DNA from 4 places in the Paenibacillus sp. FSL E2-0151 genome. Region 1 is predicted to be linked to each of the others. Evidence: predicted binding sites of a transcription regulator. Region 1 holds the regulator's gene; each other region holds the start of a gene.

What was found. The regulator Rex, encoded in region 1, represses fermentation and respiration genes when NADH is low (regulators of the CRP and FNR family bind a similar motif). The targets are predictions, from matches to a motif close to TTGTGAAATATTTCACAA.
Region 2: nadA (quinolinate synthase NadA) is a predicted target of Rex. The motif match lies at 2,805-2,822, and genes of this name have one in related genera.
Region 3: nirB (nitrite reductase large subunit NirB) is a predicted target of Rex. The motif match lies at 5,303-5,320, and genes of this name have one in related genera.
Region 4: pflB (formate C-acetyltransferase) is a predicted target of Rex. The motif match lies at 4,904-4,921, and genes of this name have one in related genera.

Annotation. Positions count from the first base shown of each region.
Region 1 covers NZ_CP150308.1:4,337,410-4,345,254, reverse strand. Annotated here, with positions in the region: gene dinG (ATP-dependent DNA helicase DinG) at 1-2,168, shown strand, start outside; gene MHI55_RS19520 (redox-sensing transcriptional repressor Rex) at 2,388-3,041, shown strand; gene MHI55_RS19515 (amidohydrolase) at 3,028-4,335, shown strand; gene MHI55_RS19510 (DUF5590 domain-containing protein) at 4,373-4,903, shown strand; gene MHI55_RS19505 (hypothetical protein) at 5,205-5,732, shown strand; gene MHI55_RS19500 (AAA family ATPase) at 5,725-7,227, shown strand; gene MHI55_RS19495 (3-hydroxyacyl-CoA dehydrogenase NAD-binding domain-containing protein) at 7,361-7,845, shown strand, end outside.
Region 2 covers NZ_CP150308.1:63,518-71,362, forward strand. Annotated here, with positions in the region: gene hpt (hypoxanthine phosphoribosyltransferase) at 1-448, shown strand, start outside; gene ftsH (ATP-dependent zinc metalloprotease FtsH) at 549-2,594, shown strand; gene nadA (quinolinate synthase NadA) at 2,894-3,832, shown strand; gene nadB (L-aspartate oxidase) at 3,868-5,508, shown strand; gene nadC (carboxylating nicotinate-nucleotide diphosphorylase) at 5,505-6,371, shown strand; gene MHI55_RS00330 (type III pantothenate kinase) at 6,378-7,148, shown strand; gene hslO (Hsp33 family molecular chaperone HslO) at 7,222-7,845, shown strand, end outside.
Region 3 covers NZ_CP150308.1:4,994,086-5,001,930, reverse strand. Annotated here, with positions in the region: gene MHI55_RS22505 (response regulator) at 1-652, shown strand, start outside; gene MHI55_RS22500 (YfbR-like 5'-deoxynucleotidase) at 653-1,282, opposite strand; gene MHI55_RS22495 (formate/nitrite transporter family protein) at 1,568-2,350, opposite strand; gene nirD (nitrite reductase small subunit NirD) at 2,400-2,726, opposite strand; gene nirB (nitrite reductase large subunit NirB) at 2,784-5,213, opposite strand; gene MHI55_RS22480 (metal-dependent hydrolase) at 5,489-6,196, shown strand; gene MHI55_RS22475 (hypothetical protein) at 6,428-6,748, opposite strand; gene MHI55_RS22470 (M42 family metallopeptidase) at 6,908-7,845, opposite strand, start outside.
Region 4 covers NZ_CP150308.1:4,565,329-4,573,173, forward strand. Annotated here, with positions in the region: gene MHI55_RS20625 (sugar ABC transporter permease) at 1-80, opposite strand, end outside; gene MHI55_RS20630 (extracellular solute-binding protein) at 132-1,499, opposite strand; gene pflA (pyruvate formate-lyase-activating protein) at 1,721-2,473, opposite strand; gene pflB (formate C-acetyltransferase) at 2,563-4,821, opposite strand; gene adhE (bifunctional acetaldehyde-CoA/alcohol dehydrogenase) at 5,762-7,845, opposite strand, start outside.

The DNA of each region.
Region 1 (7,845 bases):
AGCGGGAGGCTAACCCCCTCGATGGTGTAAGCTTCGAACAGTTTATGGACCAGGTTCGGGAGAATCTGAAGGATACACTGGATCATTACGAAGAGCGTGAAGCGCAGACTCAGATGTTCAGCAGTGTAAGGCAAGCCCTGGATGAAGAGAAACATCTCTTGATCGAAGCTGGAACGGGTACCGGTAAATCTCTAGGGTATCTGTTGCCTGCTATTTACGAAAGTGTGAAGCAAGAACAGAAAGTTATGGTTAGCACGCATACGATCAATCTGCAGGAGCAATTGAGAGAGCGGGACATTCCGATGCTGACTCAAGTGGTTCCGTTCCCGTTTAAGGCTGCTGTATTCAAAGGACGTGGACATTACCTGTGCCTGCGCAAATTTGAACACAAAATCAATAAACGTGAATTCGCCACACCGAAAGAGGATTATTTCACAGCTGCTCAGATGATCGTCTGGCTTACGCAGACCGAAACCGGAGATGATGAGGAACTTAACCTTAGCGGACGCGGAGGGGACTTCTGGGAGACCGTACAGAGCGAATCCGAATCATGTCTGGGAAGATCCTGTCCATGGTTCCGTAAATGCTTCTACCATCGTGCCAAACATGAAGCAGGGTTGTCTGATATCGTAATCACCAATCACTCCAAATTATTTACGGATGTGAAAGCCGCGCATCAGCTGCTGCCAGCCTATGAGAGTCTTGTGATCGATGAGGCACATCATCTGGAGGATGTCGCTGGTAAACATCTTGGAATGCATATGAAATATTTCACCTTGGTTCATACACTGACCCGCCTATTTAAAGACAGTCGTAATGGACAGCTGCCTATGCTTCGTTCGCAGTTATCCGGGCATGAAAATTCGGTGCAATGGGGCTCCATGGTGGATCAGATGTTCCCGCTCGCTCTTGAAGTTAAGGAGCTGTGGGATCGTATGAGCGATGCCTTGTTTGGTCTGTTGCCTGAACGAAGTGATGCTTCACCGGGAGAGACGGGGCAATTTTCACTGCGTCTGAAAGCATCTCAGAAACCTGCAAAATGGCAGGAGTTGCAGGATCTGGAGAACCAGATCTATGTGACTCTGGGTGATTTGGTTCGCAAAGGGGACAAATTGCTGCTTGAAGTGAAAGAGGATCAGGATGATTATCAATCGGATAGTCTGATCACGGACATTACAGGACTGCTGAAAGATCTGACCACATTGAAGGAGAATCTACGTTTCTTCATGCGTATGGATGACGCCAAAACGGTGTACTGGATGGAAGCCAGCGGCCAATTCCGCAGCAAATCTCTCCAGCTGTATGCCGTACCTGTAGATGTGAGTGCACAACTTAAGGATTTATTTTTTGATAAAAAGAAAAGTGTTGTGCTTACATCGGCTACGCTTTCGGTAGATAAGTCATTCCAGTTCATGATTGAACAGCTTGGCTTGCAGGAAGCTGCCGAGAACAATCAGCTGTTAACGTCGATGTTGCCATCACCTTTCAACTATCGCGATCAGGCACTTCTGGTGATTCCGCGTGATTTCCCGAGTGTGAAGGGAAGTGTGGGTGATGCGCACTTTGTTAATATGCTGGTGCAATCACTTGCAGAGACGGCAATTGCTACGCGTGGACGCATGATGGTTCTGTTTACTTCATACAAGATGTTGCGACAGGTCTATGATCCGCTGAAGGAGGCACTGTCTGGCAACGACATCTCGTTGCTTGGGCAAGGCGTTGACAGTGGAAGTCGTTCCAAATTGACTCGCAGGTTCCAAGATGCCAAAGCAACGGTACTTCTGGGCACAAGCAGCTTCTGGGAGGGTGTAGATATCCCGGGAGAGGCCCTAACCTGTCTCGCTATTGTTCGACTGCCTTTCCAGCCACCGAATCATCCGTTGGTGGAAGCCAAGAGTGAGTTGCTTCAGGAACAGAAGAAAAATCCGTTCATGAAACTGTCCGTGCCACAAGCGGTCATTCGTTTCAAACAGGGATTTGGCCGATTGGTGCGTACAGCAAAGGACAGAGGAATTGTCATTGTTTATGATACACGGGTGATTGAAGCGTATTATGGTAAATTCTTTTTGTATTCATTACCTGGTCCCAAAATGGAGCATATGCTCACGGAGCAAATGGTTCCACGAATCACCGAGTGGTTGGAAAAACCTGCTAATGAACAAAAATAATGGTTGTTTTGTTCGTTATATCATTGCATGACACTATCGTTTGGCGTTAAACTTTATTAGATATTTCCGTATCCGATTAAAGCAGTTGCACGTAAGAACTTATAACCCAAATTACAAGGAGCATTCTGTATAAAATGTCACGTTTATCTTTGAGTTTTATACAGAATGCTCATCTTTTCATCTATTATTTTATCGTGGCCTTGGTAAGGGGGAGCAAGAATGAAATCGGATAAAATTTCGGAAGCGGTGGTACGACGTCTGCCTGTATACTTGCGTTATTTGAACGAGTTGCATCAGCGTGAGGTGGCTACTGTTTCTTCTCAAGAGCTTGGACAGAGGCTGGATCTGAATCCGGCCCAAATTCGTAAAGACCTGGCTTACTTCGGTGATTTTGGTCGTAAAGGGATCGGGTATGATGTATCCTATCTGATCGAAAAAATTCGTCACATTCTCAAAATCGATCAGCAAATTAATGTGGCTCTGGTAGGCGCGGGTAACCTCGGTCAAGCCTTGTCCAACTACAACGCATATCTGAAAGACAACATGAAGATTGTTGCTGTATTTGATGCATATGGACCGAAGATAGGTAGTCAAATCAACAGTTTGACGGTAAAACCAATGGATGAATTGACGGAAGCGGTTAAAACGGAAAATATTCGCATCGGAATTATCACGGTTCCGGATACGGAAGCCCAAAATGTAGCCGATCAGCTTATTGAATCAGGAATTGAAGCGATCCTTAATTTTGCACCAACCATTCTAAAAACACCGCCGCATATCCGCATTCACCATGCTGACTTTACAACGGATCTGCTTAGTTTGGCCTATTACTTGGAGACTGGAAAGGACGACGAGGAAGATGACAACAAATAGATGGGTAATTCACAACGGCAAATTTGCCGTTAATGAAGGCGGCACAACATGGAACGTGGTCCACGGATACATGGTTGTTGAGAATGACAAGATTGTGCATATTGGTGAGGCATTGCCGGATGAAGACAAAAATTGTACCAAAGTGGATGGAAAAGGACTGTTCTTCCTGCCGGGTCTGATCAATACGCATGGTCATGCAGCGATGTCGTTGCTCAGAGGGCACGGAGACGATCTTGCATTGCAAGTATGGTTGCAGGAAAAAATGTGGCCGATGGAAGCGAAAATGACTTCAGAAGATGTATATTGGGGAACTTCGCTATCGGTGCTTGAAATGTTGAAAGGGGGAACTACAGCGTTCCTGGACATGTACGATCACATGGATCAAGTTGCCAAAGTTGTGGAGCAATCCGGCGTTAGAGCAGCACTGGCACGTGGTGTAATTGGACTGTGCTCGGAAGAAGAGCAACTGCGGAAGCTGGAGGAGTCGGCTGCGTTTGCACGTGAGTGGAATGGACAGGCAGATGGTCGCATTACAACCGTAATCTCGCCACATGCACCATATACATGCCCTCCTGACTACATAGAGAAGCTTGTGCAGGTCGCGAACGACCTAAACCTTCCCCTTCATACACATATGTCGGAAACGCTTCGTGAAGTCGAGCAGAACGTGGCTGATTATGGACTGCGTCCTGTGGCACATCTGGAGAAACTGGGCTTTTTCTCTCGTCCATCCCTGGTTGCACATGCGGTGCATCTGAATGACGAAGAGATTGAGATTCTGGCCCGTCATGATGTGGCTGTATCCCATAACCCGGGAAGTAACCTGAAACTCGCTTCCGGTGTTGCGCGGATACCTGCGTTGCTGAAAGCAGGAGTTACCGTGTCACTCGGAACAGACGGTCCAGCAAGTAACAACAACCTGGATATGTTCGAGGAAATGAGACTGGCTGCATTGATTCACAAAGGTGTATCTGGTGACCCGACGGCAGTGCCAGCAGGCGAAGCGTTATTACTCGGAACGTCATACGGTGCCAAATCCATCTTCTTGAATAATACCGGAGCACTTCAGGTTGGCATGAAGGCTGATTTTATCGCCCTTAACATTGAACAGGCACATTTCTATCCACATACAGACCTGATCTCACATACGATCTACTCGGCTTCTGCCAAAGATGTTGAACACGTATGGGTGGATGGAAAACAAGTAGTGAAACATGGCGAATGTCTGACGCTGGATGAAGAACGCATTTTGCGTGAGTCTCAATTGGCATTTGATGGTCTGCTTGCTCGTTAATTGCAGGACAGCATCATAGGGAAAGGAAGTTCGGCTTTTGAAGAAAAAAAAGAAGTGGATATGGATTTCGCTGCTTGCACTGGTTCTGATTCTGTTTGGACTTCAGCGTTATTACGTTCATGTCACGCAGGACCAACGCAAGGAAGAAGCGCTCGCCATACAAGCGGCACAGGAGCAACTGGGCATTACATCCTATGATGAATTGCGTAAGTACATCTGGGGAGACAAAGAAGGCTCTGACAACATCTACTGGACCCTGATCGGCAAAAACAAGGATAACCAGGATGTTATGGTCTGGGTTAAGTTCGACGCAAACAATCAACCGGTTAAGGGTGCAAACGCTGTACACAGTGAGCTGCTGCAGAATGGCATGTCCGAAGCGCAGATACGCAATCGCTTCAGTTCTGAAGTTCCTGCCGGTGAGATTAAACGAATCATGCCCGGAGTTGTGAATGGAATATATGTGTGGCAAGTGTATTATAAAGACGGTACGCATAACCACTATCGCTTTTATCGTTTTAGCAACGGAGAACAGGTGGACCTGGTCTACACACTCCCGAACAGCTAGAACAAGATAGAGTGAGATAACTAGAGAATTAAAGAAATGAAAGAACCGGCAGACGGATATCCGGCTGAACCGGTTCTTTGTGTTGTCTGTAAACATATTTGATTTAAATAGTTAAAATTAATAATTTATTCATATTTTCGCCTTCGAAATTGTATATACGATGTGATATACTCAGATATGTACTCAAAGTTACATTCAAAACAAATAAACCTGTCAAAATTATCGCAGGAGTCAATGTGCACATATTCGTATATACCAATAAGCCAGTAGGTTGGGCCAAATTCTGGGAGGGGTAATTCACTTGAAGCTAAAAGTATTGCCTATTGCTTTAACTGCCGTCATTTCAGCCGTAGTGTTGTTTGGAGGTTGGTTTGTATATCGTCAGGTGGCTGTGCAGAATCCGATTGAAAAAATGGTAACCCAGTACGATGGAGTCAATGACGTTCAATTAACTATTAACCGCAATGACGTACAATTGAAACTGGATCTGCAACCTGATGTTGATTTGGGCAGACTGGTACAATATATTCACAAAGAAGGACAGACCCTGATTGGAACACGCTCACTAAAGTTGGATGTTGTGGATCATTCCAGTGAAGCACTGGAAAGTTGGTGGGGGGATGCGATGTTCACCGTAGCTCAGGCGATGGAGAACAAGCAATACACCGAGATTACACCAACGTTGTCCAAGATGGCGACGAATGGAATTAAGGTAAATACAGCGATGGATGACAACAATGTATATGTCAGTCTCAGAGACGGAGATGCCAGCAAGTTTATTATTCTGCCGCGTGTGCCCGGTCAGATAGGAGTGTGGCCTAATGCCTAAGTGGACAAAAGAAGTTGCCATCGGATTTTTTCCCGTATTGATTATTTTCCTTGCTTTTACTGGTGTTAATATTGTTCCGATCCTGATTGCAGCAGTGCTTGTCGGAGCTTTGCTGTTCATGATGCAAATGCGTGGCGGGATTACAGTAGGCGCTGCACAGGAACGTAAACGGAAGAAAAAAGGACCTTCCAAGCTTACTTTTGAAGAAATTGGCGGACAAGACAGTGCTAAGCAGGAATTGCGTGAAGCGCTTGACTTTCTGATCAAACATGAAGAAATCCGGAAGTTCGGGATTCGCCCGTTAAAAGGGATCTTGCTGACGGGCCCTCCAGGGACAGGGAAAACGTTGATGGCCAAGGCTGCTGCCCATTACACCGATTCTATTTTTGTAGCAGCATCGGGTAGTGAGTTCGTGGAAATGTATGTTGGTGTGGGTGCCAGCAGAATTCGGGATTTGTTCAAGGACGCGAGAACCCGTGCCACCAAGGAAAATAAGGAAAACGCTATTATCTTTATCGATGAAATCGATGTCATCGGGGGGAAACGTGAGGGTGGTCAACAGCGTGAATATGATCAGACCCTCAATCAGCTCCTGACGGAAATGGATGGAATCTATTCTTCCGATACGCCAAGAATTCTGGTTATCGCTGCAACGAACCGTAAAGAGATGCTGGATAGCGCCCTGACGCGACCGGGACGTTTTGACCGCCACATTCAAGTGGACTTGCCTGACAAAAAGGGCAGAAAGCATATTCTGGAACTGCATGCGGTGAACAAACCTCTGTTGAAGGAAGTTAATCTGGAGAAAACAGCGGAAGAATCATATGGTTTCTCCGGTGCACAGCTCGAAAGTGTGATGAACGAAGCAGCAATATACGCCATGAGAGACGGGCTGTTAAACATCGAACAGCGGCATTTATCCCTGGCTATTGATAAAGTCATGATGGGTGAGAAGACAGACCGTGAGTCGAGCGTGGAAGAGAAGAAAAGGGTCGCCATTCATGAGTTGGGACATGCCATTATGGCTGAACTCGTTCGTCCAGGCAGTGTTAGTCAGGTGGCACTTAGTCCGCGTGGTCAGGCGCTGGGATATGTACGTCATAACCCGCAACAGGAACAGTTCCTCTATACGAAGCGCTTTCTGGAAGAGCAGATCATGATTGCACTCGGAGGAGCAGCTGCGGAGGAAATGTACTACGGTGGTCGTTCCACAGGTTCACGCAATGACTTTGATCAGGCCACCAATGTTGTACAGACGATGATGGCTTCGGGGTTGACTTCACTTGGTATTGTGAACATGGATATGGTCACAACCGAGGAACTGATGCGAGAGAATAAATTAATTCTGCAAGAACTGATGGAACAGACAAAGCGGTTACTTGAAGAACAACGGACAATTTTCGACAATTCACTCGACATCTTGATTCGTGAGGAAGTTTTGTCTGGCGAGCAATTTCGTTGTCAATTTCGTGACAGTGCCCTTCTACCAGCATAATTTATTTATGCTGGTTATTTTTTTTTACATTTCACTCGTGCTAAGATATTATTATATGTTGGGTCGAAATTTGTAATTTTCGGCGAACAGGGTACAATAGAGAAATAGAGAACCGAAAGGATGGAGCAGAACCATGTTTTTCAAAAAAATAGGAGTTGTCGGCGGCGGTACGATGGGGCAAGGTATTTCCCAGATGCTCGCAGCCAAAGGACTTGATGTGCTTCTCGTGGAGCATACAACACAAAAGCTGGATCATGCATATGACATGATCGAAACCAATCTGGATAAACAACTGGAGAAATGGGCGATTACAAAAGCGGAGAAGAAATTGATTCTTTCCCGTATTACCAAGGTAGCTCATTTAGCTGAACTTGGAACTTGCGACATGGTCATTGAGACAATTTCAGAGGATCTGGATGCGAAAAAAGCAGTATTCAGCCAACTGGACCAAGTTTGTCCAAGCAATGTCATTCTGGCAAGTAATACATCCACGCTGAGTTTGACCGAGCTTGCAAGCTCGACCAAATACCCAGAGCGTGTTATTGGTATGCACTTTATTCACCCGGTATCCCGGGTTGATCTTGTAGAGATTATTCGTGGACTGAAAACTTCGGATAC
Region 2 (7,845 bases), 2.8 Mb from region 1:
AAATCGCAATCCTTTGGTCATTTGTGTGCTCAAGGGTGCGTTTATATTTATGGCTGATTTGGTTAAAAACATAACGGTACCTGTTGAAATGGATTTTATGGCGGTATCCAGTTACGGCGCTTCCACCAAGTCATCAGGTGTTGTCAAAATCATTAAGGATCTGGATGTATCCGTAGAAGGACGGGAAGTTCTGATTGTCGAAGATATTATCGACAGCGGACTTACACTCAGCTATCTGATTGAACTGCTAGAAAACCGCGGTGCCGAGTCGGTGCGAGTGGTTACGCTGTTCGACAAGCCTTCAGGCCGTAAAGTTGAGTTGGAAGCTCATTACACAGGCTTTGACATTCCTGACGCGTTCATCGTTGGTTACGGTTTGGATTTTGCGGAGAAGTACCGGAACCTGCCCTATATCGGGATTTTGAAGCCGGAAGTCTATAGTAGCTAATATCCTGCCCGACCCAAGCCTTGAGCTGTTCTTGGCTTCTGTTGAGAAGCCATGTCGGGCTATGTTAAAATAATTAAAGTGTCTCGAGAGGAGGTAGGGGATGAATCGGTTCATCCGGAATTCTGGTTTTTATTTGATTCTTTTTTTAGTTGTGGTGGGGATAGTCCAGTTCGTCAGCAATGGCGGCGAAGCCACCGATAATCCTAGATATGATCAGTTGCGTGCAGCGATCAAAGCCAACAATGTCTCTGAATTGACGGTTCAATTCAACGGTCAAACGTATCTCGTGACCGGTCAATACAAGAAGGCACCTGATGGCGCCAAATCAGAAAATTTCTCAACGTATATTCCTCCTACGGATGAGGCAATTAGTGAGCTTGTAGCTGCAAGTGAAACTAACAATTTCCAATATCATCAGGAGCCAATGAAAGGTGACAGCATCTGGTTGACGTTGCTGACTTCCTTTATTCCTTTGATCATTATGTTCCTGCTGTTCTTCTTCCTGTTTAATCAGGCTCAAGGCGGCGGCGGTAAAGTAATGAACTTTGGTAAAAGCCGTGCTCGTCTCTACAACGAAGAGAAGAAGCGGGTTACATTTGAAGATGTTGCGGGTGCTGACGAAGAGAAACAGGAACTTGTTGAGGTTGTAGACTTCCTCAAGGACCCTCGTAAATTCGCAGCAGTAGGTGCGCGGATTCCTAAGGGCGTATTGCTCGTAGGGCCTCCAGGTACCGGTAAAACATTGCTCGCTCGTGCCGTAGCCGGTGAAGCGGGTGTACCATTCTTCACTATTTCAGGTTCCGACTTCGTGGAAATGTTTGTCGGTGTCGGTGCATCACGTGTTCGTGATTTGTTTGAAAATGCGAAGAAAAATGCCCCATGTATCATCTTTATCGATGAGATTGATGCTGTAGGACGTCAGCGTGGTGCTGGTCTCGGTGGTGGTCACGATGAACGTGAACAGACACTCAACCAGTTGCTCGTTGAGATGGACGGATTCGGAGTTAATGAAGGTATTATCATCATTGCCGCAACGAACCGTGCAGATATTTTGGACCCTGCCTTGCTGCGTCCAGGACGTTTTGACCGTCAAATTACGGTTGACCGCCCTGATGTAAGAGGTCGTGAAGCTGTCCTGAAAGTACATTCCCGTAATAAACCACTGACCAAAGATGTGAAGATGGATATTATCGCGAAGCGTACAACAGGTTTCTCTGGTGCGGATTTGGAGAATCTCTTGAACGAAGCGGCATTGCTTGCAGCGCGTCGTAACCGTAAAGATATTTCCATGAAGGAAGTTGACGAAGCGATTGACCGTGTCATCGTTGGTACGGAGAAGAAAAGCCGTGTCATCAGTGATCGCGAGAAACGAATCGTTGCTTATCACGAAGCAGGTCATACCATTGTTGGATACTTCCTCGAACATGCTGATATGGTACATAAAGTGACCATTATTCCGCGCGGACGTGCGGGTGGATATGTAATCATGTTGCCAAAAGAAGACCGTATGCTGGTTACCAAGCAGGAATTGCTGGATAAAGTAACCGGACTTCTCGGGGGTCGTGTAGCTGAAGAATTGTTCATCGGAGAAATTGGTACTGGTGCATACAGTGACTTCCAGCAAGCGACAGGTATTGTTCGCAGCATGGTTATGGAATACGGTATGAGTGAGAAATTGGGACCTATGCAATTCGGAAGTTCACAAGGACAGGTATTCCTTGGTCGGGATATCGGTCATGAACAGAATTACTCGGATTCCATTGCTTACGAGATTGATCAGGAAATGCAACGCTTTATCAATGACTGTTATGAGAAGTGTAAGGACTTGCTTGTTAAACATTCAAAAGAGATGCACCTGATCGCTCAAACTTTGCTTGAGGTTGAGACTTTGGAAATGGATCAGATCAAGCAATTGATCGAAACAGGTTCTTTGACTCCAAAAGCAGAGAATGACAATGATGGTGAAGGCACACCAACTGAAGGCGGAGAGCCAATCATCGACACCATCGGTGATGTGCGTGTTCGTATTCAAGGTAAAGATGAAACGCCTGAGCCACCAGCCGGAGATATTCCAAACGAAGCTCCGAATCTGGAAAAGGGTAATAACAATAACCCGGATGATGGCGGAACTAAGCCAACGTCTTAATACACAATACATCTGGCTATGATAGCAGGTGAAATCAAGAGAGCCCTCGAGGCTCTCTTTTTTTATCCATTATTTTAAAAGAGGATAGATAAAGATAAACGGGAGTTAGATGGCGAACCAGTTAGCAAACAGGTGGTTACAGCGCTGTCCCGGGCCTTTTTCATTTATTGACAGAGTCGTGAACGTTGTGTAAATTAGTTGTTAAACCGCTTGTGATTCGTTTCTCAAGCGAAGATAACGACTTAGGTTAGCCCACGAAACAGCGCATGACGCTGTCCCGATAAAGGAGAGGATCACAGGTGGAAGCTCTGGCTTTAGAGCGCAAGGCTGAGATGAACCGCGAGCTGCGTGAGCGGCTTATGGTGTTGAAGAAGGAACGTAATGCCATTATTCTTGCCCATTATTATCAACGTGACGAAGTACAGGAGGTTGCCGACTTCCGTGGAGATTCGTTTCTGTTAGCCCAGAAGGCAGCACAGACAGATGCGGATGTGATCGTTTTCTGTGGTGTTCATTTTATGGGTGAAAGCGCTAAAATTCTTGCGCCAAATAAAACAGTTATTATCCCGGACGAACGTGCGGGCTGCCCAATGGCAGATATGGTGAATGTGGATGGACTACGCAAATTGAAAGCACAACATCCTAATGCCAAGGTGGTTACGTATATCAATTCCTCGGCTGAGATCAAAGCAGAGACTGACATCTGTTGTACATCGGCGAACGCAGTCCGGGTTATTCAATCGGTGGATTCCGACGAAATTATCTGGGTACCGGATAAAAACCTGGGACATTATGTGCAGCAGCATACAGACAAGAAAATGATTATCTGGGAAGGCTACTGCAACACTCACGATATGCTTACAGTCAAAGATGTGGTGGAGATGAGAGCCAAGCATCCCAATGCGGAGTTTGTTGTCCATCCAGAGTGTCGCCCTGAGGTTGTAGAAATGGGTGATTTTGTAGGCAGCACAACAGCTATTCTGGAGTATTGCAAAAATTCATCAGCGAAGGAATTTATCGTAGGTACCGAAGATGGTACAGGATATCAGCTTCGTCTGGATAGTCCGGATAAACAGTTCCACTTTGCTACCAAGTTCCTCGTATGTCCCAACATGAAGGTGAACAACTTGAAGAAACTGGTGAAATGCCTGGAAACGATGAAGCCGCAAATCTACGTGCCACCGGCCGTTGCCGACAAAGCCAGAGAATCACTAGAGCGCATGTTGTTGGTAAAGTAGGATGCGCTACTCTTGCTCCAAGACAGGTGAATAACATGATACCGCAATATTTAGTTGATTTTGATCTGTCTGCGCTACCCATGGTAGAGACGGATGTACTGGTTATAGGCTCAGGGATTGCTGGTTTGTTTACTGCCATTAAGGCAAGTGGACAACAACGTGTATTAATGATCACGAAGAAGTCATTACTTGAAAGTAACACCAGATATGCGCAGGGAGGCATCGCTGCGGTTATTGCTGAGGATGATTCACCTGCTTACCACTTGCAGGATACACTTGTAGCAGGAGCGGGCTTATGCCGCTCCGAAGCGGTAGAGGTATTGGTGAATGAGGGGCCGGACGGAGTGAAGGAACTGATTCGTTTGGGTACTTTATTTGATCTGGAGAACGGCGAGTTGGCGTTGACGCAGGAAGGTGCGCATAGCCACCGCCGTATTTTGCATGCCAACGGAGATGCAACAGGATATGAGATTGTACGTGCGCTTGCTGTTGAAGTGAATGAGCATCCCGGGATTGAAGTTTGGGATGAGCATTTTGTTGTTGACCTGATTACGGATCGAGATCGAGGGGAATGCATTGGCGCTCTGGTTCAGAAGGATGACGGATCGCAAGTGTTCGTGAAGGCACAGGCAACCGTTCTTTGTTCTGGTGGGGCAGGACAACTGTACCGATACACGACGAATCCGGATGTAGCTACTGCCGATGGTGTAGCCATGGCTTACCGGGCTGGGGCTATTGTTCGTGACATGGAATTTATCCAATTCCACCCCACCTCTCTATGTTACCCTGGGGCCCCGCGTTTCCTTGTGTCAGAAGCCGTACGCGGCGAAGGAGCATATTTGCGCAATGTGAAGGGTGAGCGCTTCATGGATCGTTATCATGCCCAGCTTGAACTGGCCCCACGAGATATCGTGGCACGAGCGATTGTTAGTGAGATGGAGTCCACCAACAGTACCTTTGTGTACTTGGACATTACACATGAACAGCCAGAGATGATCAAGCATCGGTTCCCTACCATATATGAGACTTGTATGCGTTATGGATTAGACATGACAACGGACTGGATTCCCGTTGCACCTGCTGCCCATTACATGATGGGTGGAGTGAAAACGGATTTAAGTGGAGAGAGCAGCATCTCCCGATTATTTGCTTGTGGCGAGGTGTCTTCTACAGGAGTGCATGGAGCCAACCGCCTGGCAAGCAATTCTTTATCAGAAGCGATTGTATTTGGGCGGAGAATTGTTGATCGTATTCAATCTCTCCCTCCGCTTGGTTTATTACAAGTAAGAGGGGCTGCGCATTCATCTGTGGACATGAATAACAAGGTCAATAAGATCACGGAAGAGCAAAAGCCGGTATCCGAAAGACGTTTACGATTACAGAAAATGATGGTTCGTCAGGTCGGCTTGCGCCGGAACGGTGAGAACCTGCATAAGGCCATGGACAAGCTGCAACAGGAATTGCAATTTTTTGATCAGACACTTACCCAAAAGGAAGAACTGGAGTATGCCAACCTTCTGACTTGTGCCTGGTTAGTTACTAGCGGAGCATTACACCGCGAGGAGAGTCGGGGGGCTCACTATCGTGAGGATTTCCCGGCGCGTGATGATATCGTGTGGCAGAAGCATAGTCTGCAACAGCGAGAACAAGCGATTGTGGAGGAATTGATGTCATGATACTGAATGGATATAATGAAGGGCTTATCGAATCGATCAAAAACTGGCTTCGTGAAGATGTTGGTGCAGGTGACGTTACAACAAGTGTGACGATCCCGGCAGGCAACCAATCCAAGGCCATTATACACGCCAAAGACAATGGTATTATTGCAGGCATGATCGTAGCTGAACTTGTATTTCAAGTCGTTGATCCTGATCTTGTATTTACACCGAAGGTAACAGACGGAGACCAGGTCACCCATGGCACGATTTTGGCCGAGGTAGAGGGAAGTACACATTCACTGCTTACGGGGGAACGACTGGCACTTAACTTGCTGCAACGTATGTCCGGAATAGCTACGCGTACGCGTGCCTACGTGGATGTGCTGGATGGTCTTGAGACCAGGCTCGTGGATACACGTAAGACAACGCCGGGCCACCGACTACTTGAGAAATACGCGGTGCGCGTGGGTGGCGGAGCGAATCATCGATTTGGACTGTACGATGCCGTTATGATTAAGGATAACCACATCAAGGGTGCAGGCGGAATCACCGAGGCGGTACAGCGTGCGCGAACCGTTATCCCACATACGATGACGATTGAAGTGGAGACTGAAAATCTGGAGCAGGTGAGAGAAGCCTTGCAAGCCGGGGCAGATATCATTATGCTGGATAACATGCATCCAGAGCGGATGCGTGAAGCGGTTGAACTTATTCGTGAACAGGCTCCTCATGTGAAGGTTGAAGCATCCGGTAACGTGTCTCTTCAGACCATTCGTGGTATTGCAGAGAGTGGTGTGGATGTAATTTCGGTTGGCAGGTTAACCTATTCCTTTGAGAGCCTGGATATTAGTCTGGATTTAAATGAAAAGAAAGAGGGGTGAACCTCTTTGATTCTAGTTGTAGACGTGGGGAACAGCAATATGGTGCTCGGCGTATATCAAGGCCGGGAATTGCTGCACCACTTTCGTCTGAGTACATCACGTCAGTCAACAGTGGATGAATACGGCGTATTGATTTATAATTTATTTCATATGTCCGGCATCAGGGCAAGTGACATCGAAGGTGTCATCATCTCATCTGTGGTTCCGCCACTGGTGAATGTAATTGAAGCGATGTGTGAGAAGTATGTAGGCAAAAAAGCTTTGCTCGTTGGGCCTGGTATCAAAACTGGCTTGAATCTGCGATACGAGAACCCTCGTGAAGTGGGTGCAGATCGTATTGTTAATGCAGTGGCAGCCGTTGAGAAGTATGGCGGCCCTCTCGTCGTGGTCGATTTCGGTACCGCAACGACTTTTGACTGTATTGACGAGAAAGGCCACTATCTGGGGGGAGCTATTGTACCTGGCATTCAGATCGCCACTGAAGCGCTCTATGAGCGGGCATCCAAGTTGCCTCGTATAGAGCTGGAGAAACCTAAAAAGGTTATTGGCCGTAATACTATTCATGCCATGCAAGCAGGTATTATATATGGCTATGCAGGGCAGGTAGATGGTATTGTAGAACGTATTCGCGAGGAGATGGGAGCGAAGCCCCGAGTTATCGCGACGGGTGGTCTCGCTACACTTATCGCAGAAGAAACCCGTAGTATAGAGGAAGTTGATCCGCTGCTTACGCTTGAAGGGCTGCGTATTATATATGAGCGGAACCGGGAAAGGTGAGCATAGTGACGGCATACAGCGGGCTGAGATTACAGCTTAAGTGTTGTGCCGTTTTTTCTGTGTTACGACTATTATGGCGATACGCCAAAGGAGGCTGAATGACTTGGAAAACAACAACAAGCATGACCGGTTAATTCGTGGTACAGCAATGAATGGAAAGGTAAGAGCCTTTGCTATCCAGACTACGGAACTGGTTGAGGAACTACGCAGAAGACACGATACGTTTCCCACGGCTACAGCTGCCATGGGGCGTACGGTTACAACAGCAGCCATTATGGGTGCAATGCTTAAAGGTGAAGAGAAGTTAACGGTACAAGTCAACGGTGATGGGCCCATTGGACAGATTGTAGCTGATGCCAATGCGAAAGGCGAAGTACGAGGATATGTTTCTAATCCGCATGTACATTTGCCAAGCAATAGTGTGGGGAAACTGGACGTTGCAGGCGCGGTTGGAACGGAAGGTTTCATCAACATAACGAAGGATTTGGGACTGAAAGAACCATATCGTGGCAGTGTGCCTATTATTTCAGGAGAACTGGGCGAAGACTTCACGTACTACTTTGCGCAATCGGAGCAAACACCTTCTGCTGTAGGCGTTGGTGTGCTCGTTGATACGGATAATTCCGTTATTGTCTCAGGTGGATTCATTATGCAGCTGTTGCCGGGATTGACAGATCCAGAGATCACGGCGATCGAA
Region 3 (7,845 bases), 660 kb from region 1:
TCTGGTTGTAACTGATATACAGATGCCGGTAATGAATGGATTGGAACTCGCCAAACATCTGTACTTTGCCTATCCGCATGTGAAAATTGTCATTCTGAGTGGTTATCATGAATTCGAATATGCACGGCAGGCGATCAGTTACAAGGTGGAGGATTATCTGCTCAAACCATTATCGGAAGAACAGCTTCGGACACTGCTGGATGCGATGGAATTGAAGCTTGGGAGCGCTGGGGATTCGCTTGCGCATGTCAGTGCCGTGCTGGATGAGCAGATGAAGCCGGAGGATATCGCAGAGGCCGTTAAGTTGTATTTGAAGCAGAATTACATGCATGAGATTACACTCCAGGACATGGCGGGACAGATGCATTTTAGTGTGGACTATCTGGGGAAGTGTTTTAAGAAAGTAACGGGTGAGACTCCGCTAAAATATATGACAGGTCTGCGGATTAATGAAGCAAAACGCATGCTCGTCACGCACGAGAATATGGATATCAAGACTATTGGTGGAGCGGTAGGGTATAGTGATTCCCACTATTTCAGCCGGATCTTCAAAAACAAAACGGGCATGTACCCTAGCGAGTACCGACTGCAATTGCAGGAACGAAAAAAAGCCCTGTCCATGGATGATGAGCACCATGTTGACTTGAGCTGATTACTGGGCCAGAGCTTCTTCGGTTATTTTGCGAATATCAAACGGGGAGCGGATACCTTCTTCGATCATGTCGGGGAGAATCTGTTCCAGGAAATACTGCACACAGTGGAGGTCGATATTTTTGATTTTGACCAAGGCATAACGGTACATAACGATAAATTCCTTCTCCGTATTGCCACGTTGGAGCTCAGCAAAGGCTTCATATACTTGATCCATCTTGTCTGCGACTTCGAGAATCAGTCCTTCAACCGATTGGTCTTTGCCCTCACGCAGCTGTCTGCGGAAAATAGGCTGGAACTCTTCAGGAATATTTTCATTAATAAAATGTTCAACCATGCCTTCTTCCACCTTTTGCAGCATCGAACGCAGTTCCAGTGAATAATGTTTGACGGGTGTTTTAATATCACCGATGAAGATTTCGCCATAATCATGACTGCTCGTAATTTCGTATAACTTCTTCCAATCTATTGTAGTTCCATGTTGCTCCTCAATATCTGCGAGCGTTTTGGCGTACTGTACCACTTTCCAGGAATGAGCGGATACGCTATGTTCTTCGAATTTGAATTTGCCAGGTGTACGAATAATACGTTCAAGATCATTCAGTGACCTGAAGTATGTGTGAATTCCCATATAAGCGTTCATCCTTTGCTGGTTGAGTATAAGTGTGAGTATCCATCGACTATACGCCAATTATGTCAACTGTGGATTAATGCGGATAGCGACGAAGGTAAAATGAAGTTTTAATTCTCTATAGAAGGACGAGAGGATGAAAGGGAAACGTACGAGAGAGTAGCAGCTTATCGACAAACAATAAAAAGCCACGATGTGTGACTGAACGTGAGTTCGGCATCCATCGTGGCTTCAGTGTGTGTAGATGTTGTGCTCTAGGCTACATAAGTGCAGTTGAATCAAGAATTATGATTTTTTTCGTACCGGAGAAGTATACCAGTACGCCATTCCAACAAAGAGGGCACCGCCGATAATATTACCAAGCGTTACCGGAATCATGTTATGGAACCAGCCTGCCATCGTGATTGTACCCGGGTGGTTTGGCAGCAACCAGGATAAAGACAGCAAAGTCATATTGGCAACACTGTGCTCATAACCACTTGCGATAAATGCGTACAGACACCACCAGATAAGAACAAGTTTGGCGATATCTTCTTTGGAGCGAGCAGCCATCCAGATCGCCAGACAGACGAGCCAGTTACAGAGAATGCCGCGGAAGAACAACTCAGACACGGGCGCCGCCATCTTTTTGGCAGAGACAACGAATAACAGATGTTCCGGTGTGGCCGTTTTGAATAGACCGCTACCGACTATAAGTAGACTTAATAGAATTGCGCCGAGCAGGTTACCAACAAAGACGAGCCCCCAGTTCTTCAGCGTTTCGTTCACTGTGGTTCGGCCTGCCAGTGTACTCATGGTAAAGAACATATTGTTACCTGTAAACAGTTCCGATCCGGCAAAGATAACCAGCGTGAGCGCGAGTCCGAAGGACATGCCCATCAACATGGTTTGCAGTGGTGACTGTGCCGCAAGGAGCGGAGCACCAATACTGAAGATCAAAACGATGCCAAGCCCTACATAGGCACCAGCCATCAAGGCAGCAACCATATATCGTGACAGGCTTGCGTTCATTTGATCCCGTTTTTTAACCGCAGCTTCAATAATTCCCTCAACACTTGGTGTATACATCACGGTTTCCCCCATTATTTTGCATCAATCTTTGAACGTTTCAATGGAGCTATATTTCAATCCAGACCTGGCCGTTCTCTACCTTCACCGGATACATCTGTACTTGACCGTTGTCCGGTGCTTGCACAAGACCGGTAGTCAGGTCGATTTTCCAATCATACAGCGGATCGTACAGATAATGCCCGGACACGATCCCTTCAGCCAGCGGCCCACCCTTAGGGTGGGGGTTGTGATTATCCGCAGCGAAGATGGTACCATCCGATGCACGAAAGACAGCAAGCTGATGGTCCTTAATCTCGACTACTCTTCCGATTCGTGGCAGGAATTCTTCAACTACTCCGGCAGGGAAGTAGGTGCCTGATTGTTTTGTCGTCATCTTAAACCACTCCTTATCTATATTTAACATTCCGGCAGTATTATCTTGCGAGCTTACTTATGGGCGAGCCGATACTTCAATTCCATGGAACATTTTACTTTGGCCTTCTTCATTGCGAATCGCTTTTTGCCAAGGTTCTTCAACATGCTCAAGTGCAAATTCAATCCGCTGCATCAACGCTTTACGTTCCTCCAGGTTATCCACAACAACCCAACGAATATGCTCCAGACCCATGCGTTCCACCCACTCGGAAGTCCGTTCCAGATAGTTACCTGTCTCGCGGTAATATTGCATGATGGCTCCGCACAGTTCAATCAACTCTTCATCCGTTTTCACTTTGCACAGGGAATCAGCAAGTCTTGCTTTAATACCGCCGTTACCACCGATAAAGATCTCCCAGCCGCCGTCGTTACCTACGATACCAATATCTTTTGTACATGCCTCTGCACAGTTCCGCGGACAACCGTTGACAGCATATTTAAACTTGGCTGGCAGATCCAGACGTTCGAATTTACGTTCAATGCGAGCGCCCATGGCCATGGAATCCTGTGTACCGAATCGGCAGAATTGGGAGCCGACACATGTTTTGACTGTACGCAGCGATTTGGCGTATGCATAACCTGAAGGCATATCCAGTTCTGCCCAGACTTTGGTCAGATCTTCTTTTTTAACACCAATCAAGTCGAGACGCTGACCCCCAGTCACTTTGACTGCTTTCACATCATATTTGACTGAAACGTCAGCGATACGTTTGAGGTCCGCTGGTGTAGTCACCCCGCCATACATCCGAGGTACAACCGTATACGTTCCATCTTTTTGAATATTCGCATTCATCCGTTCGTTAACAAAACGGGATTCTTTCTCATCTTCGTGTGTGTCTGGTGCAATCATGCCAAGGTAATAGTTGATCGCCGGACGACATTTGGAACAACCTTCAGGTTGACTCCAACCCAGTACATTCATGACCTCTTTGGTCGTTTGTAATCCTTTTTCACGAATCTCGGCTACGATTTCATCTCGACCCATGGAAGTACATCCGCAGATGCCCTGTTTGGCTCCAGTACTGAAACTGTCTCCAAGTACATATTGCAGAATCTGTTCCACAACCGGTTTACACCCACCGCAAGAGCGTGTTGCACCGGTACAGGCTTTGATTTCATCAACAGTGGTAAGGCCCTGGTTTGTAATTACATCAACAATGGCTCCTTTGGTTACCCCGTTACATCCACAGACGATCTCGTCCTCGGGCATCGTTTCAACAGAGGTTGCTTTCTTATGACCGCCGCAGCCTGTACCCATGAGTGAACCATACAATTCCTCGGTCATTTCGGTTTGATTTTTAATCAGTTTCTGCAATTCGGCAGAATCCGTAATGTCACCGAAGAGAACAGCGCCGACCATTTTATTATCACGAAGCAGAATTTTTTTGTAAGTCCGTTTCCAGTCATCTTTGTGCGAAATAACGGTGTGCTCTGGGCTGTCGATGAATTCACCAGTTGAAAAGACATCTACACCCGAAATTTTCAATTTCGTGGATACAACTGAACCTTCATAAGGAGCGGTCTCCACACCGCAGATATGTTTCGCGAGAATCATGCCTTGCTCGAACAATGGGGCAACGAGGCCGTAACATACGCCGCGGTGCTCTGTACATTCCCCAACCGAATACACATTCTCAAGGGAAGTCTGCATATAGTCATTCACGACAATACCCCGGTTCACTTCCATACCGCTTTCGCGGGCTACAGCCGTATTGGGTTTAATGCCTACAGCCATGACCACAAAATCAACATTCAGAACCGTATCATCTGCAAAACGTATCCCTTCAACGCGTTCGCCGCCCAGTAGTTCGGAAGTCTGCGCACCCATCTTGAACCGGATACCCTGACGTTCGAGTTCTGCCTTCAACATGGCTGAAGCTTGTGGATCAAGCTGACGCTCCATCAGATCTTCCATCAGATGCACTACAGTAACTTCCATGCCAAGTTGTACCAATCCTTTGGCAGCTTCAAGGCCTAGCAGTCCGCCCCCGATAACGGCCGCTCGTTTATACTGCTTAGCAGCTTCCAGCATGACATTACAATCGGCGATATCACGGAAACCGACAACACCCTCTTTGTCATGTCCTGGCACAGGGAGAATGAAGGAGTTGGAGCCAGTCGCAATGATGATTTTGTCATAAGGAACGCGAGTTCCATCTTCAGTCACAACTTCGTGTGTCTCGGCATCGATTCGTGTAACCGTTGTGCCTGTGTGCAATGTAATGCCGTAATCTTCATACCAGTGAAGGTCGTTCAGTACGATATCGTCCAGTGTTTTGCTTCCTTCCAGTACATAAGACAACATAATGCGGTTGTAGTTAGGATAGGGCTCTGTGCCAAAAACGGTAATATCAAATCGCGTAGTTAATTTTAAAATTTGCTCAACGGTACTGATTCCTGCCATACCGTTACCAATGATAATGAGGTTCTCTTTTTTTCCGTTCATGTGTGTATGCCTCCTTGAATAGACGCTGTACATTACTCAAAATTTTAGTGGTTTATATTTGAAATTATACAAGTGGTTGACGACAGTTTATGTGATTTAATTCACTAATAAAGATAAAAGAGTCATAAATATATTAATGTGAGCCCCATCACAGAAAGTTATATTTATTTTCATACAAATAAGAAATGCGAACTATTGTTCTTATTTTGTTTTCGTTGTAAAATCGGAACTGGGCCGTATTGTTCCCGATTTCTTCGAAAGGACGTTTTTGCATCATGATGGGAAGATCCCACCTTATTATCGGGACAGGCGTGTCGCTTTCTGTTCTGCAGTTGGCCGGTATGCCAGTGACCGCGCCAGCAGTTACGGTTGCTCTGATTGGTTCGTTATTGCCTGACATTGATGAGCCAAATTCGCTGCTGGTATCCAGAGCCTTGCCTAACAGTCTGATCAGGTTGTTACAGACGATTCTGTTGCCCACAGCTGTATTTGTGTACTTCTATGTTCATGCCAAACCATGGAACCTGTTGCTTGCGATCCTCATTGTGCTCGTGTCATTCCTGCCTTCGCGTTCGCTTCGCAAAGTGTTGATGTTTGCGATTGGACTTGGGCTGGTTTTCTATGGTCACGCGTTCGCACCGTGGAACTTGATTGCAGGCAGTTTGTTAATGCTCTGCACCACACTGACTCATAGGGGGCTGACACATACCCTGTACGGAACCGCAATATGGGCGGGCTTGTTGTACAGCACGACCCAGCAGCAGGGCCCGGAGATCTGGGTAGCGGGAGGCACGGCATATGCGATGCATCTATTGGCCGATTCACTAACCAATCGGGGTATTCGTCCGTTACCACCGCTCAAGTGGCGCATACGGGTGAATCTGATGAGTACAGGGACCAAGCGTGGGGCCGTTGTAGAGAATGTCTGCATTGTGCTTACTCTTATTTTGGCCTGGATTGCATTCTCACCGCTATTTCTATAGCCATCCAAAAACGCCAGCCCGCATATTGTGGGCTGGCGTTTACAGGTATGCATTTCATAATGAATAAATCGTAATAACCTAGCCAATTTAGGATTGAGAAGGAGAATCAGTCAGGTCGTCAATATCGGAAGAACCAAATACAAATAAAACAACAAGAATGACAATGATCAGTAGTTCAGCGAACCCATTTCCGTCAAAGTCAGACATCACTTCAACCTCATTTCTTGGCGTTTAGGAATTGATTCTCTGTTGGAAAGCCCGTATAACGTCATTCAACGTCATATCACCACCGATCTCATCGAGGAATTGCACCAGTTTGTCTTGATTCGATGGTGTAATATTTTGTAGCGATTTATACTGCCCGACCAGTTCAACGACCAATGTAGCTTCTCGAAACAACGTGACCGCATCCACTCTTAACTTCCCACTTACCAGTAATGCCGCAACGATAAGTTCCAGATTTCTTCCTTTAAGGTTGCCATTGAGAAGGGTGTTTGCGGCATTTGTTTTTTTTGAACCTTTATTCGATTTTCCATTCCTTCTCACTGCCATAACAGGTCCCCCGCTGCTTGGTGTTTAATTCATCTTCCGTTATTGTATCTTATGTGTAATTCCCTATAATGTTCGGCCTATTAATCTACGTGTCTAACTGATATCGTTGTGAATATAAAAAAGAGACCTCCCGATGGTTAGGAGGTCTCTTGTCAGCTATTACGCGTTATTAATTATGGTATTCATCGTTGTCCGATCCAGACCTTTAACCAGTTTCACGATCAGTTCTTTGGCCGCATCGTAGTCATCCGTATGAATGATGGAAGAAGAGGTATGGATATAACGTGCGCAGATACCAACAACTATTGATGGTACACCAATGCCACTCAGGTGAACTTGACCTGCATCTGTACCACCTGGTGAGATGAAATACTGCATTTTAACCTGATTGGATGAAGCCGTATCTTGAACATATTCCACCATTCCGCGATGGGTGAACATACCCGGGTCAAAAATACGAAGCAATGCGCCTTCTCCAATATGTCCAAATGACTGTTTGTCACCTGTCATATCATTTGCCGCGCTACAGTCCAGTGCAAAGAAGATATCAGGCTGAATCAGATTGGCCGCCGTACGTGCACCGCGAAGCCCCAGTTCTTCCTGAACCGTTGCACCAGCATAAAGCGTGTTAGGCAGTTTTTCCTTGTGCAGCGCTTCAACCAGTTCAAGTGCAAGTCCTACGCCGTAACGATTATCCCACGCTTTGGCCATAATTTTTTTCGGGTTCGCCATAGGCGTAAATTCACAGATCGGCACGATCTGCATCCCTGGATGAATGCCCCAGGATTCTGCTTCCGCACGGTTGTCTGCTCCAATATCGAGATACATGGAATTCAGATCCACAGGTTTATTCCGCTGGGACTCGTCCAGCAAGTGTGCAGGTGTAGAACCTACAACTCCGGTAATCCGACGATCAGGTGTGATGATTTCCAATCGTTGAGACAGTACAGCCTGACTCCACCATCCACCCAGTGGACGGAACTTGATCATACCTGTTTCGGTAATGCCAGTAGTCATGAAACCCACTTCGTCAAAGTGTCCGGCTACCATAACTTTGGGACCGGATTCCTCCCCGCGTAATACACCAAATAGACTCC
Region 4 (7,845 bases), 230 kb from region 1:
AAAAAGAACATTACAAACAGAATTAGGGCTGGCATTACAAACAACGTATAGATTAACGGGCTGCGGAGTGAAGTATTCATGGTCAGCCTCCTTCAGTCACTTCAACGATCGCAGTTTCGACTTGAATTGGTTTATTCCACTGAGGCGTTTGCTTCCTCTTGCACCTTTTGCAACTCTTCTGCCATTTTCTCTGGCGTGGTCTGCCCACCAATCAACTTCTGGATTTGCAGATTACTGATCTCTGTTGTCACATCAGCCTGAACGAGTGCATCAAATGCCGGGAACGACGTCTTGGACGCATTAAGCACAGCCACAATTTCTTTCATCAGATCATCGGTAATGCTATCGGTCAGCACTTTCTCGTCCAGCTTCATGGCAGGCAACACACCGTCTTCCACAAGGCCGCGGATCTGCATATCTTCATTGTAGAAATTTTTGATAAAAGCTTTCACTGCGTCCAGCTTCTGCGGGTCATCCGCCACTGCTGCCGAGAATCCGTATCCATTGTTCACATCCCGCATCAAAGACGTCTGATCACCTGCTCCGTTCTCTACCGGAGGCATATTGAAGAATCCAACCTTGCCAATGAGCGATTCACCGCTCTGACCTTCCTTAAATACAGATGATTTCCATGTTCCGTCATACATTAATACCACTTCTCCACTTGTAAATTGCGTGGTATATTCGGCATACTCAAAGCCCAGCTCACCTTTTTTGAAATAACCCTTATCCACCCATTCCTTATGTTTGGCAAAACCTTGCACAACACCCGGATCGGTCCACTTCGCTTCACCTGTTGCAAACTTTGCGGTAATCTCCGGCCCGGCATACCGGGACCACAGATGGTTGGTTAACATAAGCGGCACCCAGCCCGCCTTAGATGCAGAAGCAAGCGGCACTTTGCCATCAGCCTTGATCTCAGCCAGTATATTGTCCAGTTCAGCCATGGTCGTTGGGGCTTTCCATCCTTTTTGTTCAAAGTACTCTTTATTATAGAAAAAACCTTCGCCCGAACCGCCAATCGGCAGTCCATATACTTTGCCTTCATACGTAAACGGTTCAAGGGATGTAAACTGGTCCTGAATGCCCAGCTCTTGCAGGATTGGGGTCAGATCAAGCAGCATACCTTCCTTGGCATAAACTTTGGAATCCGGGCTACCGAACAGTTCAAATATATCCGGCGGGTTACCTGCCGCCATCTCTCCGCGAAGCTTTTCCTTACGATTCACATCGGATTCGACACCATCCAGCGTAAAGGTCAGATTGGGTATCTCTCCCTCAACTTTGTCTACAACATCCTGCAGAATGGCCAGTCTTTTCTGTTTGTCGGCTCCCACCTGCGTGTGGCGGAGAAGCATTTCAACCGGTTCCTTACTTGTTTCCTCCACAGGTGTATTACCTGCGCCTTGCTGTGGCTCGTTACTTGAGCTTGCACATCCCGCCAAAGTCCATGAAGTGATAAGCAATAATGAAAGCAGTAATGTCATTCTTTTTTTCATCTGGTTGACCCTCCTCAAGATATTGAGCGTTTGGCTTTACACTCTGATTATAAAAAGCCGGAGCTTACATCGTAAGGATGACAATTCATCAATGGAGGGATAAAATCCTTCACTGGACCCATAATCTTGCATTTCCAATGGATAACAGCAAAAAAACAGCCCCTGCGAAACATGTTCGCAAGGACTGCTTGGTTGATTGTTTTTACTATATAAAGGTCAGATTACTTACCTGAACAAGCCATGCCAGCTGTTTCCTGGCGACCTTGTTCGATCAGGCGATACGCCCGCTCCACTTCTTCTTCACTTGGTGAAGGAACTCCATCCAGTGGATATACTTTACCGAGCGCCTCCCATTTGTAGATCCCCATCTGATGGTATGGAAGAATTTCGAACTTCTCGACGCCATTTAATGTTCCGATAAACCGTCCGAGGTTAAGCAAATCCTCTTCCTCGTTATGAATGCCAGGCACATACACGTGGCGTATCCACATTTTCCGACCTTGCTCCGATAACCACTTGGCCGTTTTCAACGTTCTCTCGTTGGATTTGCCTGTCAGCTTGATATGTTTCTCATCGTCAATATGTTTGAGGTCCAGCAGAACCAGGTCTGTGTGATCCAACAGATCGTGAATCCGTTCCGGTTCGTTAAAACCGTTGCTGTCCAGTGTCGTATGCAATCCCCAGCGCCGCTTCACTTCCTTGAAGATCTCGGCTACAAAGTGGGCCTGTAACGTTGGTTCTCCGCCAGATATCGTGAGCCCGCCTCCAGAGCTGCGGTAGTAGGATAGATACGGCTCAATTTCAGCCAATACCTCCTCTAGCGTCATTTCTTTTCCGCCATCCAACGCCCAAGTATCAGGGTTGTGGCAATACTGACATTTGAGTAGACATCCTTGCATAAAAAGCACAAAGCGGATGCCTGGGCCGTCAACCGTCCCGAAAGTTTCGAGTGAATGAATATGTCCGTTAACCATGCTGCCTCTTCCTTTCTGTATCCGCATCCGCTGTGCGTTTAATATGATTTGGAATATCTTGCTCTAGCGGTCTTCTACTAGCAAATTACTTACATCGAGCCATGGAACGTACGGTTGATGACATCCAACTGTTGTTCACGAGTCAATTTAATGAAGTTAACGGCATATCCGGATACCCGTATAGTCAGTTGTGGATAGCTTTCCGGGTGATCCATCGCATCAATCAATTGCTGACGATCAAATACGTTAACGTTCAGGTGATGAGCGTTTTGACCGAAGTAACCATCCATCATCGCAGTCAGATTGGATTTACGTGTAGTCTCCTCTTTACCCAATGCTTTTGGCACGATGGAGAAGGTATTGGAAATCCCGTCAAGACTGTGTTCATAAGGCAATTTGGCTACCGAGCCAAGGGATGCCAGTGCACCTTTTTTGTCACGACCATGCATTGGGTTTGCACCTGGAGCAAATGGTTCACCTGCTTTACGACCATCCGGTGTAGTCCCTGTTTTCTTACCATATACCACGTTGGAAGTGATCGTCAGAACGGATTGTGTTGGAACTGCGTTACGGTAAGCTTTGTGCTTGCGAATCATGCCCATGAAGTTCTCGACCAGTTCAACAGCAATGCTGTCTACGCTGTCTTCATTGTTACCGTAACAAGGGAAGTCTCCTTCGATTTCGAAATCAACAGCGATGCCTTGTTCGTTACGAATTGGTTTTACTTTGGCATATTTGATTGCACTCAGTGAATCTGCTGTAACCGAGAGACCAGCGATACCACAAGCCATCGTACGTACAATGTCACGGTCATGTAATGCCATTTCGATACGCTCATAGCTGTATTTATCGTGCATGTAGTGAATGACGTTGAGGGTGTTCATATACAGCTTAGCCAGCCACTCCATCATTGGTTTGAAGCGTTTCATAACCTCATTGTAATCCAGCACTTCGCTAGTAATGGCAGGATACTCAGGTCCAACTTGTGCTCCGGATTTCTCGTCACGACCACCGTTGATCGCATACAGGAGAGCTTTTGCCAGGTTGGCACGAGCGCCGAAGAATTGCATTTGTTTCCCGATCTTCATAGCCGACACACAGCAAGCAATACCGTAATCGTCACCGTAGATCGGACGCATCAGATCATCATTCTCATACTGAATTGAACTTGTTTCAATGGATACTTTGCTGCAATAATCTTTGAAAGCTTCTGGAAGTTTCGTTGACCAGAGAACAGTCAAGTTTGGTTCTGGTGCAGGACCCAAGTTGTGCAGTGTATGCAGGAAACGGAAACTGTTTTTGGTTACACGTGTTTCGCCATTCACGGACATACCACCGATGGACTCAGTCACCCATGTTGGATCTCCACTGAACAGTTCGTTGTAATCCGGTGTACGCAGGAATTTGACGATCCGCAGTTTCATTACGAAATGGTCAACCAATTCCTGAGCCTGTTCTTCGGACAAAATCCCTTCTTGCAGGTCACGTTCAATGTAGATATCCAGGAAAGAAGATACACGTCCGAGTGACATCGCAGCACCGTTCTGTTCTTTGATCGCAGCCAGATAACCGAAGTACAACCATTGGAATGCTTCTTTTGCTGTTGTCGCTGGCAAGGAAATATCGAACCCGTGCATATCGCCCAATTGTTTCAATTCTTGCAATGCACGAATCTGTTCAGACAATTCTTCCCGCAGACGAATGACATCTTCATCAATAACATCAACTTCGAGTGCATTCAGTTCGCCTTTTTTGTTACGAATCAGGAAGTCTACCCCGTACAAAGCTACACGACGATAGTCACCGATGATCCGGCCACGGCCGTAAGCATCTGGCAGACCTGTAATAATTCCTGCTTTACGCGCTGCACGCATGTCGGAAGTATAAGCATCGAATACACCTTGGTTATGTGTTTTGCGAATGTTTGTAAATATATCAATGACGCCCTGTGGCATTTCAAAGCCATATGCCTCACATGCGTCAATCATCATGCGAATTCCGCCTGTTGGTTGAATGGAACGTTTGAACGGAGCATCGGTCTGAACGCCGACAATCTGCTCTTTGGATTGATCCAGATAACCGGGTTGGTGAGAAATAATAGTACCTGGTGTGTTCACGTCAACGTCAAGGACACCGCCGTTATCCCGTTCTTTTTTGGTCAGATCAGATACGATCTCCCACAATTCTTTGGTATTCTGGGTTGCACCTGCGAGAAATGCTTCGTCACCGTAATACGGAGACAAGTTGTGTGCCAGAAAATCATTCACATCTACGGATTTGGTCCATGTTCCTTTGGTAAAGTTTCTCCAGCCTGTTTGTTGTTTGACATCTTTTTCAATCACCGACATCGTAATCCCTCCACTAATTTGGATTTCTGGACACATAACATCTTGCTTCATTCGTAGCATTGTGTGCCCAGAGCCGCGATTAATGTGAATTGTTTCACATAAACCGGAACATGTTCTCTCTACTTGGGAACCGGAACCGCGGGATGAATGTTTTTCTTACATTTTCAGTATACGACTTGGGGCTTTCATCATCTGTGATTTTTGTCACAAAGCCAGTGAACTAACTCACTCCACCTGCGCTGTGTCCCATTGACCCCTGTAAATTCACACTTAGCCACTGCGCGGGCAGAACAACTTCCGCTCGCTGTTATCCCCGGATTTTTTCAATTTTATATTTCAAAGGGGAAAATCCGGGGATAAAGGCGAACGCTCCGCTTCTTCAGTTTTTTCTGCCCACTCCGTTATTGTGTGAACATCTGGCTCAAACAGCCACATCACGGATTCCGTGTAACCTCTATAGAACCCTTTTGCTCCTCTACGCTCGGAGCAAATCAAATCTTAGAAAAAATCCTGAAAAACAGATGCTCGCTCTTCTGTTTTTCTGCCCACTCCGTTAATGTGTGAACATCTGGCTCAAACAGCCACGTCACGGATTCCGTGTAACCTCTCTAGAACCCTTTTGCTCCTCTATGCTCGGAGCAAACCAAATCTTAGAATACTCCTGAAAAACAGATGCTCGCTCTTCTGTTTTTCTGCCCACTCCGTTATTGTGTGAACATCTGGCTCAAACAGCCACGTCACGGATTCCGTGTAACCTCTCTAGAACCCTTTTGCTCCTCTATGCTCGGAGCAAACCAAATCTTAAAATACTCCTGAAAAACAGAGGCTTCACTCTTCTGTTTTTCTGCCCACTCGTTATTGTGTGAAAGACGGCAATCGGGGCTCCCCTCTCGGGGAACCCTGATCTTCTTGCCGTAAGGCACGCTTCGTTCTAGATTTATTATTCAAACTTTCCGTAGAAAGCGTTGCGGTATACATCAGCCAGTTCAGTTACCAGCGGCAACTTCGGATTGGCAGTTGTACATTGGTCTTCGAAGGCACGGTCAGCCAGATAATCGACATGTGCTTCAAAGTCTTTGGCATCAAATCCGATTTCCTGGAACGATTCTTCAATACCCAATGTTTTGTTCAGTTTGCGAATGGCATTGATGAGACTGGTTACCCCTTCTTCTGTCGTACGAGCAGGCAATCCCAAGATGCGGGCAATTTCGGCATACCGCTCATCCGCTACAAAGTGCGAATATTTCGGGAACGATGCAAATTTGGTCGGTTTTTTTGCGTTGTAACGAATGACGTGCGGCATCAGAATGGCATTGGTGCGTCCGTGTGCGGTGTGATACTGACCGCCCCATTTGTGCGCCAAACTGTGGTTAATGCCCAGGAATGCGTTGGCAAATGCCATACCAGCAATCGTTGAAGCATTATGCATTTTCTCACGTGCCAGTTTATCTCCTTGCAGTGCCGATTGCTCCAGGTATTGGAATACCAGTTGGATTGCTTTGATCGCAAGTCCATCCGTGTAATCATTTGCCATTACAGACACATAAGCTTCAATCGCATGCGTCAGTACGTCCATCCCTGTATCCGCTACAGCCGTTTTAGGCAGGGAGTATACGAACTCCGGATCGACAATCGCTACGTCTGGTGTCAGCTCATAGTCGGCCAATGGATATTTGGTGTTACCTTGATTTTTATCTGTGATAACCGCGAACGATGTCACTTCAGAACCTGTACCCGATGTGGTTGGGATCGCTACAAATTTGGCTTTTACGCCGAGACGTGGATATTTGTAGATCCGTTTGCGGATATCCATGAATTTTTGTTTCAGGTCGTTGAAGTCCGTGTCTGGGTATTCATAGAACAACCACATGGCTTTGGCAGCATCCATCGGTGATCCACCGCCAAGTGCGATAATGCAGTCTGGTTGGAAGCGGCGCATCATTTCGGTTCCGCGATCTACCGTTGTTGTGGATGGATCTGGCTCAACATCGGAGAACACTTCGATCGCTACTGGCATTTGGCGTTGACGCAGATAGTGTTCTACCTTTTCAACATATCCAAGCTTCACCATCATAGCATCCGTAATAATGGCCACACGTGTGATGTCAGGCATTTTGGCAAGATACTGCGTTGCCCCTTTTTCGAAGTAGACTTTGTTCGGCACTTTGAACCATTGCATATTCACGGTACGGCGAGCCACCCTTTTCACATTGATTAAGTTCACAGCGGTTACGTTGGAAGAAGTCGAGTTACGTCCGTATGATCCGCATCCCAGTGTCAATGAAGGCATGTTTGTGTTGTAGATATCCCCAATGGCACCGTGTGTGGATGGTGAGTTCACAATAATCCGTCCGGTTTGCAGACGATCTGCGAATTTGCCAATCACTTCTTCATTTGTGGAGTGGATAACCGAGGAGTGACCCATGCCGCCAAATGCAACCACTTCTGCTGCACGTTCAATTCCCTCTGCTGCCGTTTTAACTTTGTAACAAGCCAGTACCGGGCTTAATTTCTCAGCCGACAATGGGAATTTAGTACCTACCCCTTCAATCTCGGCCACAAGAATTTTGGTGCCTGCTGGAACTTCAATACCGCACAATTTCGCAATGCTCACCGCAGATTGACCAACAATCGCCGGATTCACCGCACATTTCTCGGCATTAATCGCACCTGCTGTCAATTTTACTGCTTCATCTTTGTTAACAAAGTAACAGCCATTTGCGATCATTTTTTTCTTCACTTGATCAAAGATCGGTTCTTCAATGATGACCGCTTGTTCAGAAGCACAGATCATGCCGTTATCGAAAGACTTGGACAGGATCAAATCCGTTACTGCCTGATTGATATCCGCGCTTTTCTCGATAAAGCAAGGTACGTTACCCGGTCCTACGCCCAGTGCAGGTTTACCACAGCTGTACGCTGCACGTACCATGCCTGATCCGCCTGTTGCCAGAATGAGAGCCACATCATTGTGATTCATCAGTTCGTTTGTACGATCCATGGAAGGATCATCAATCCACTGGA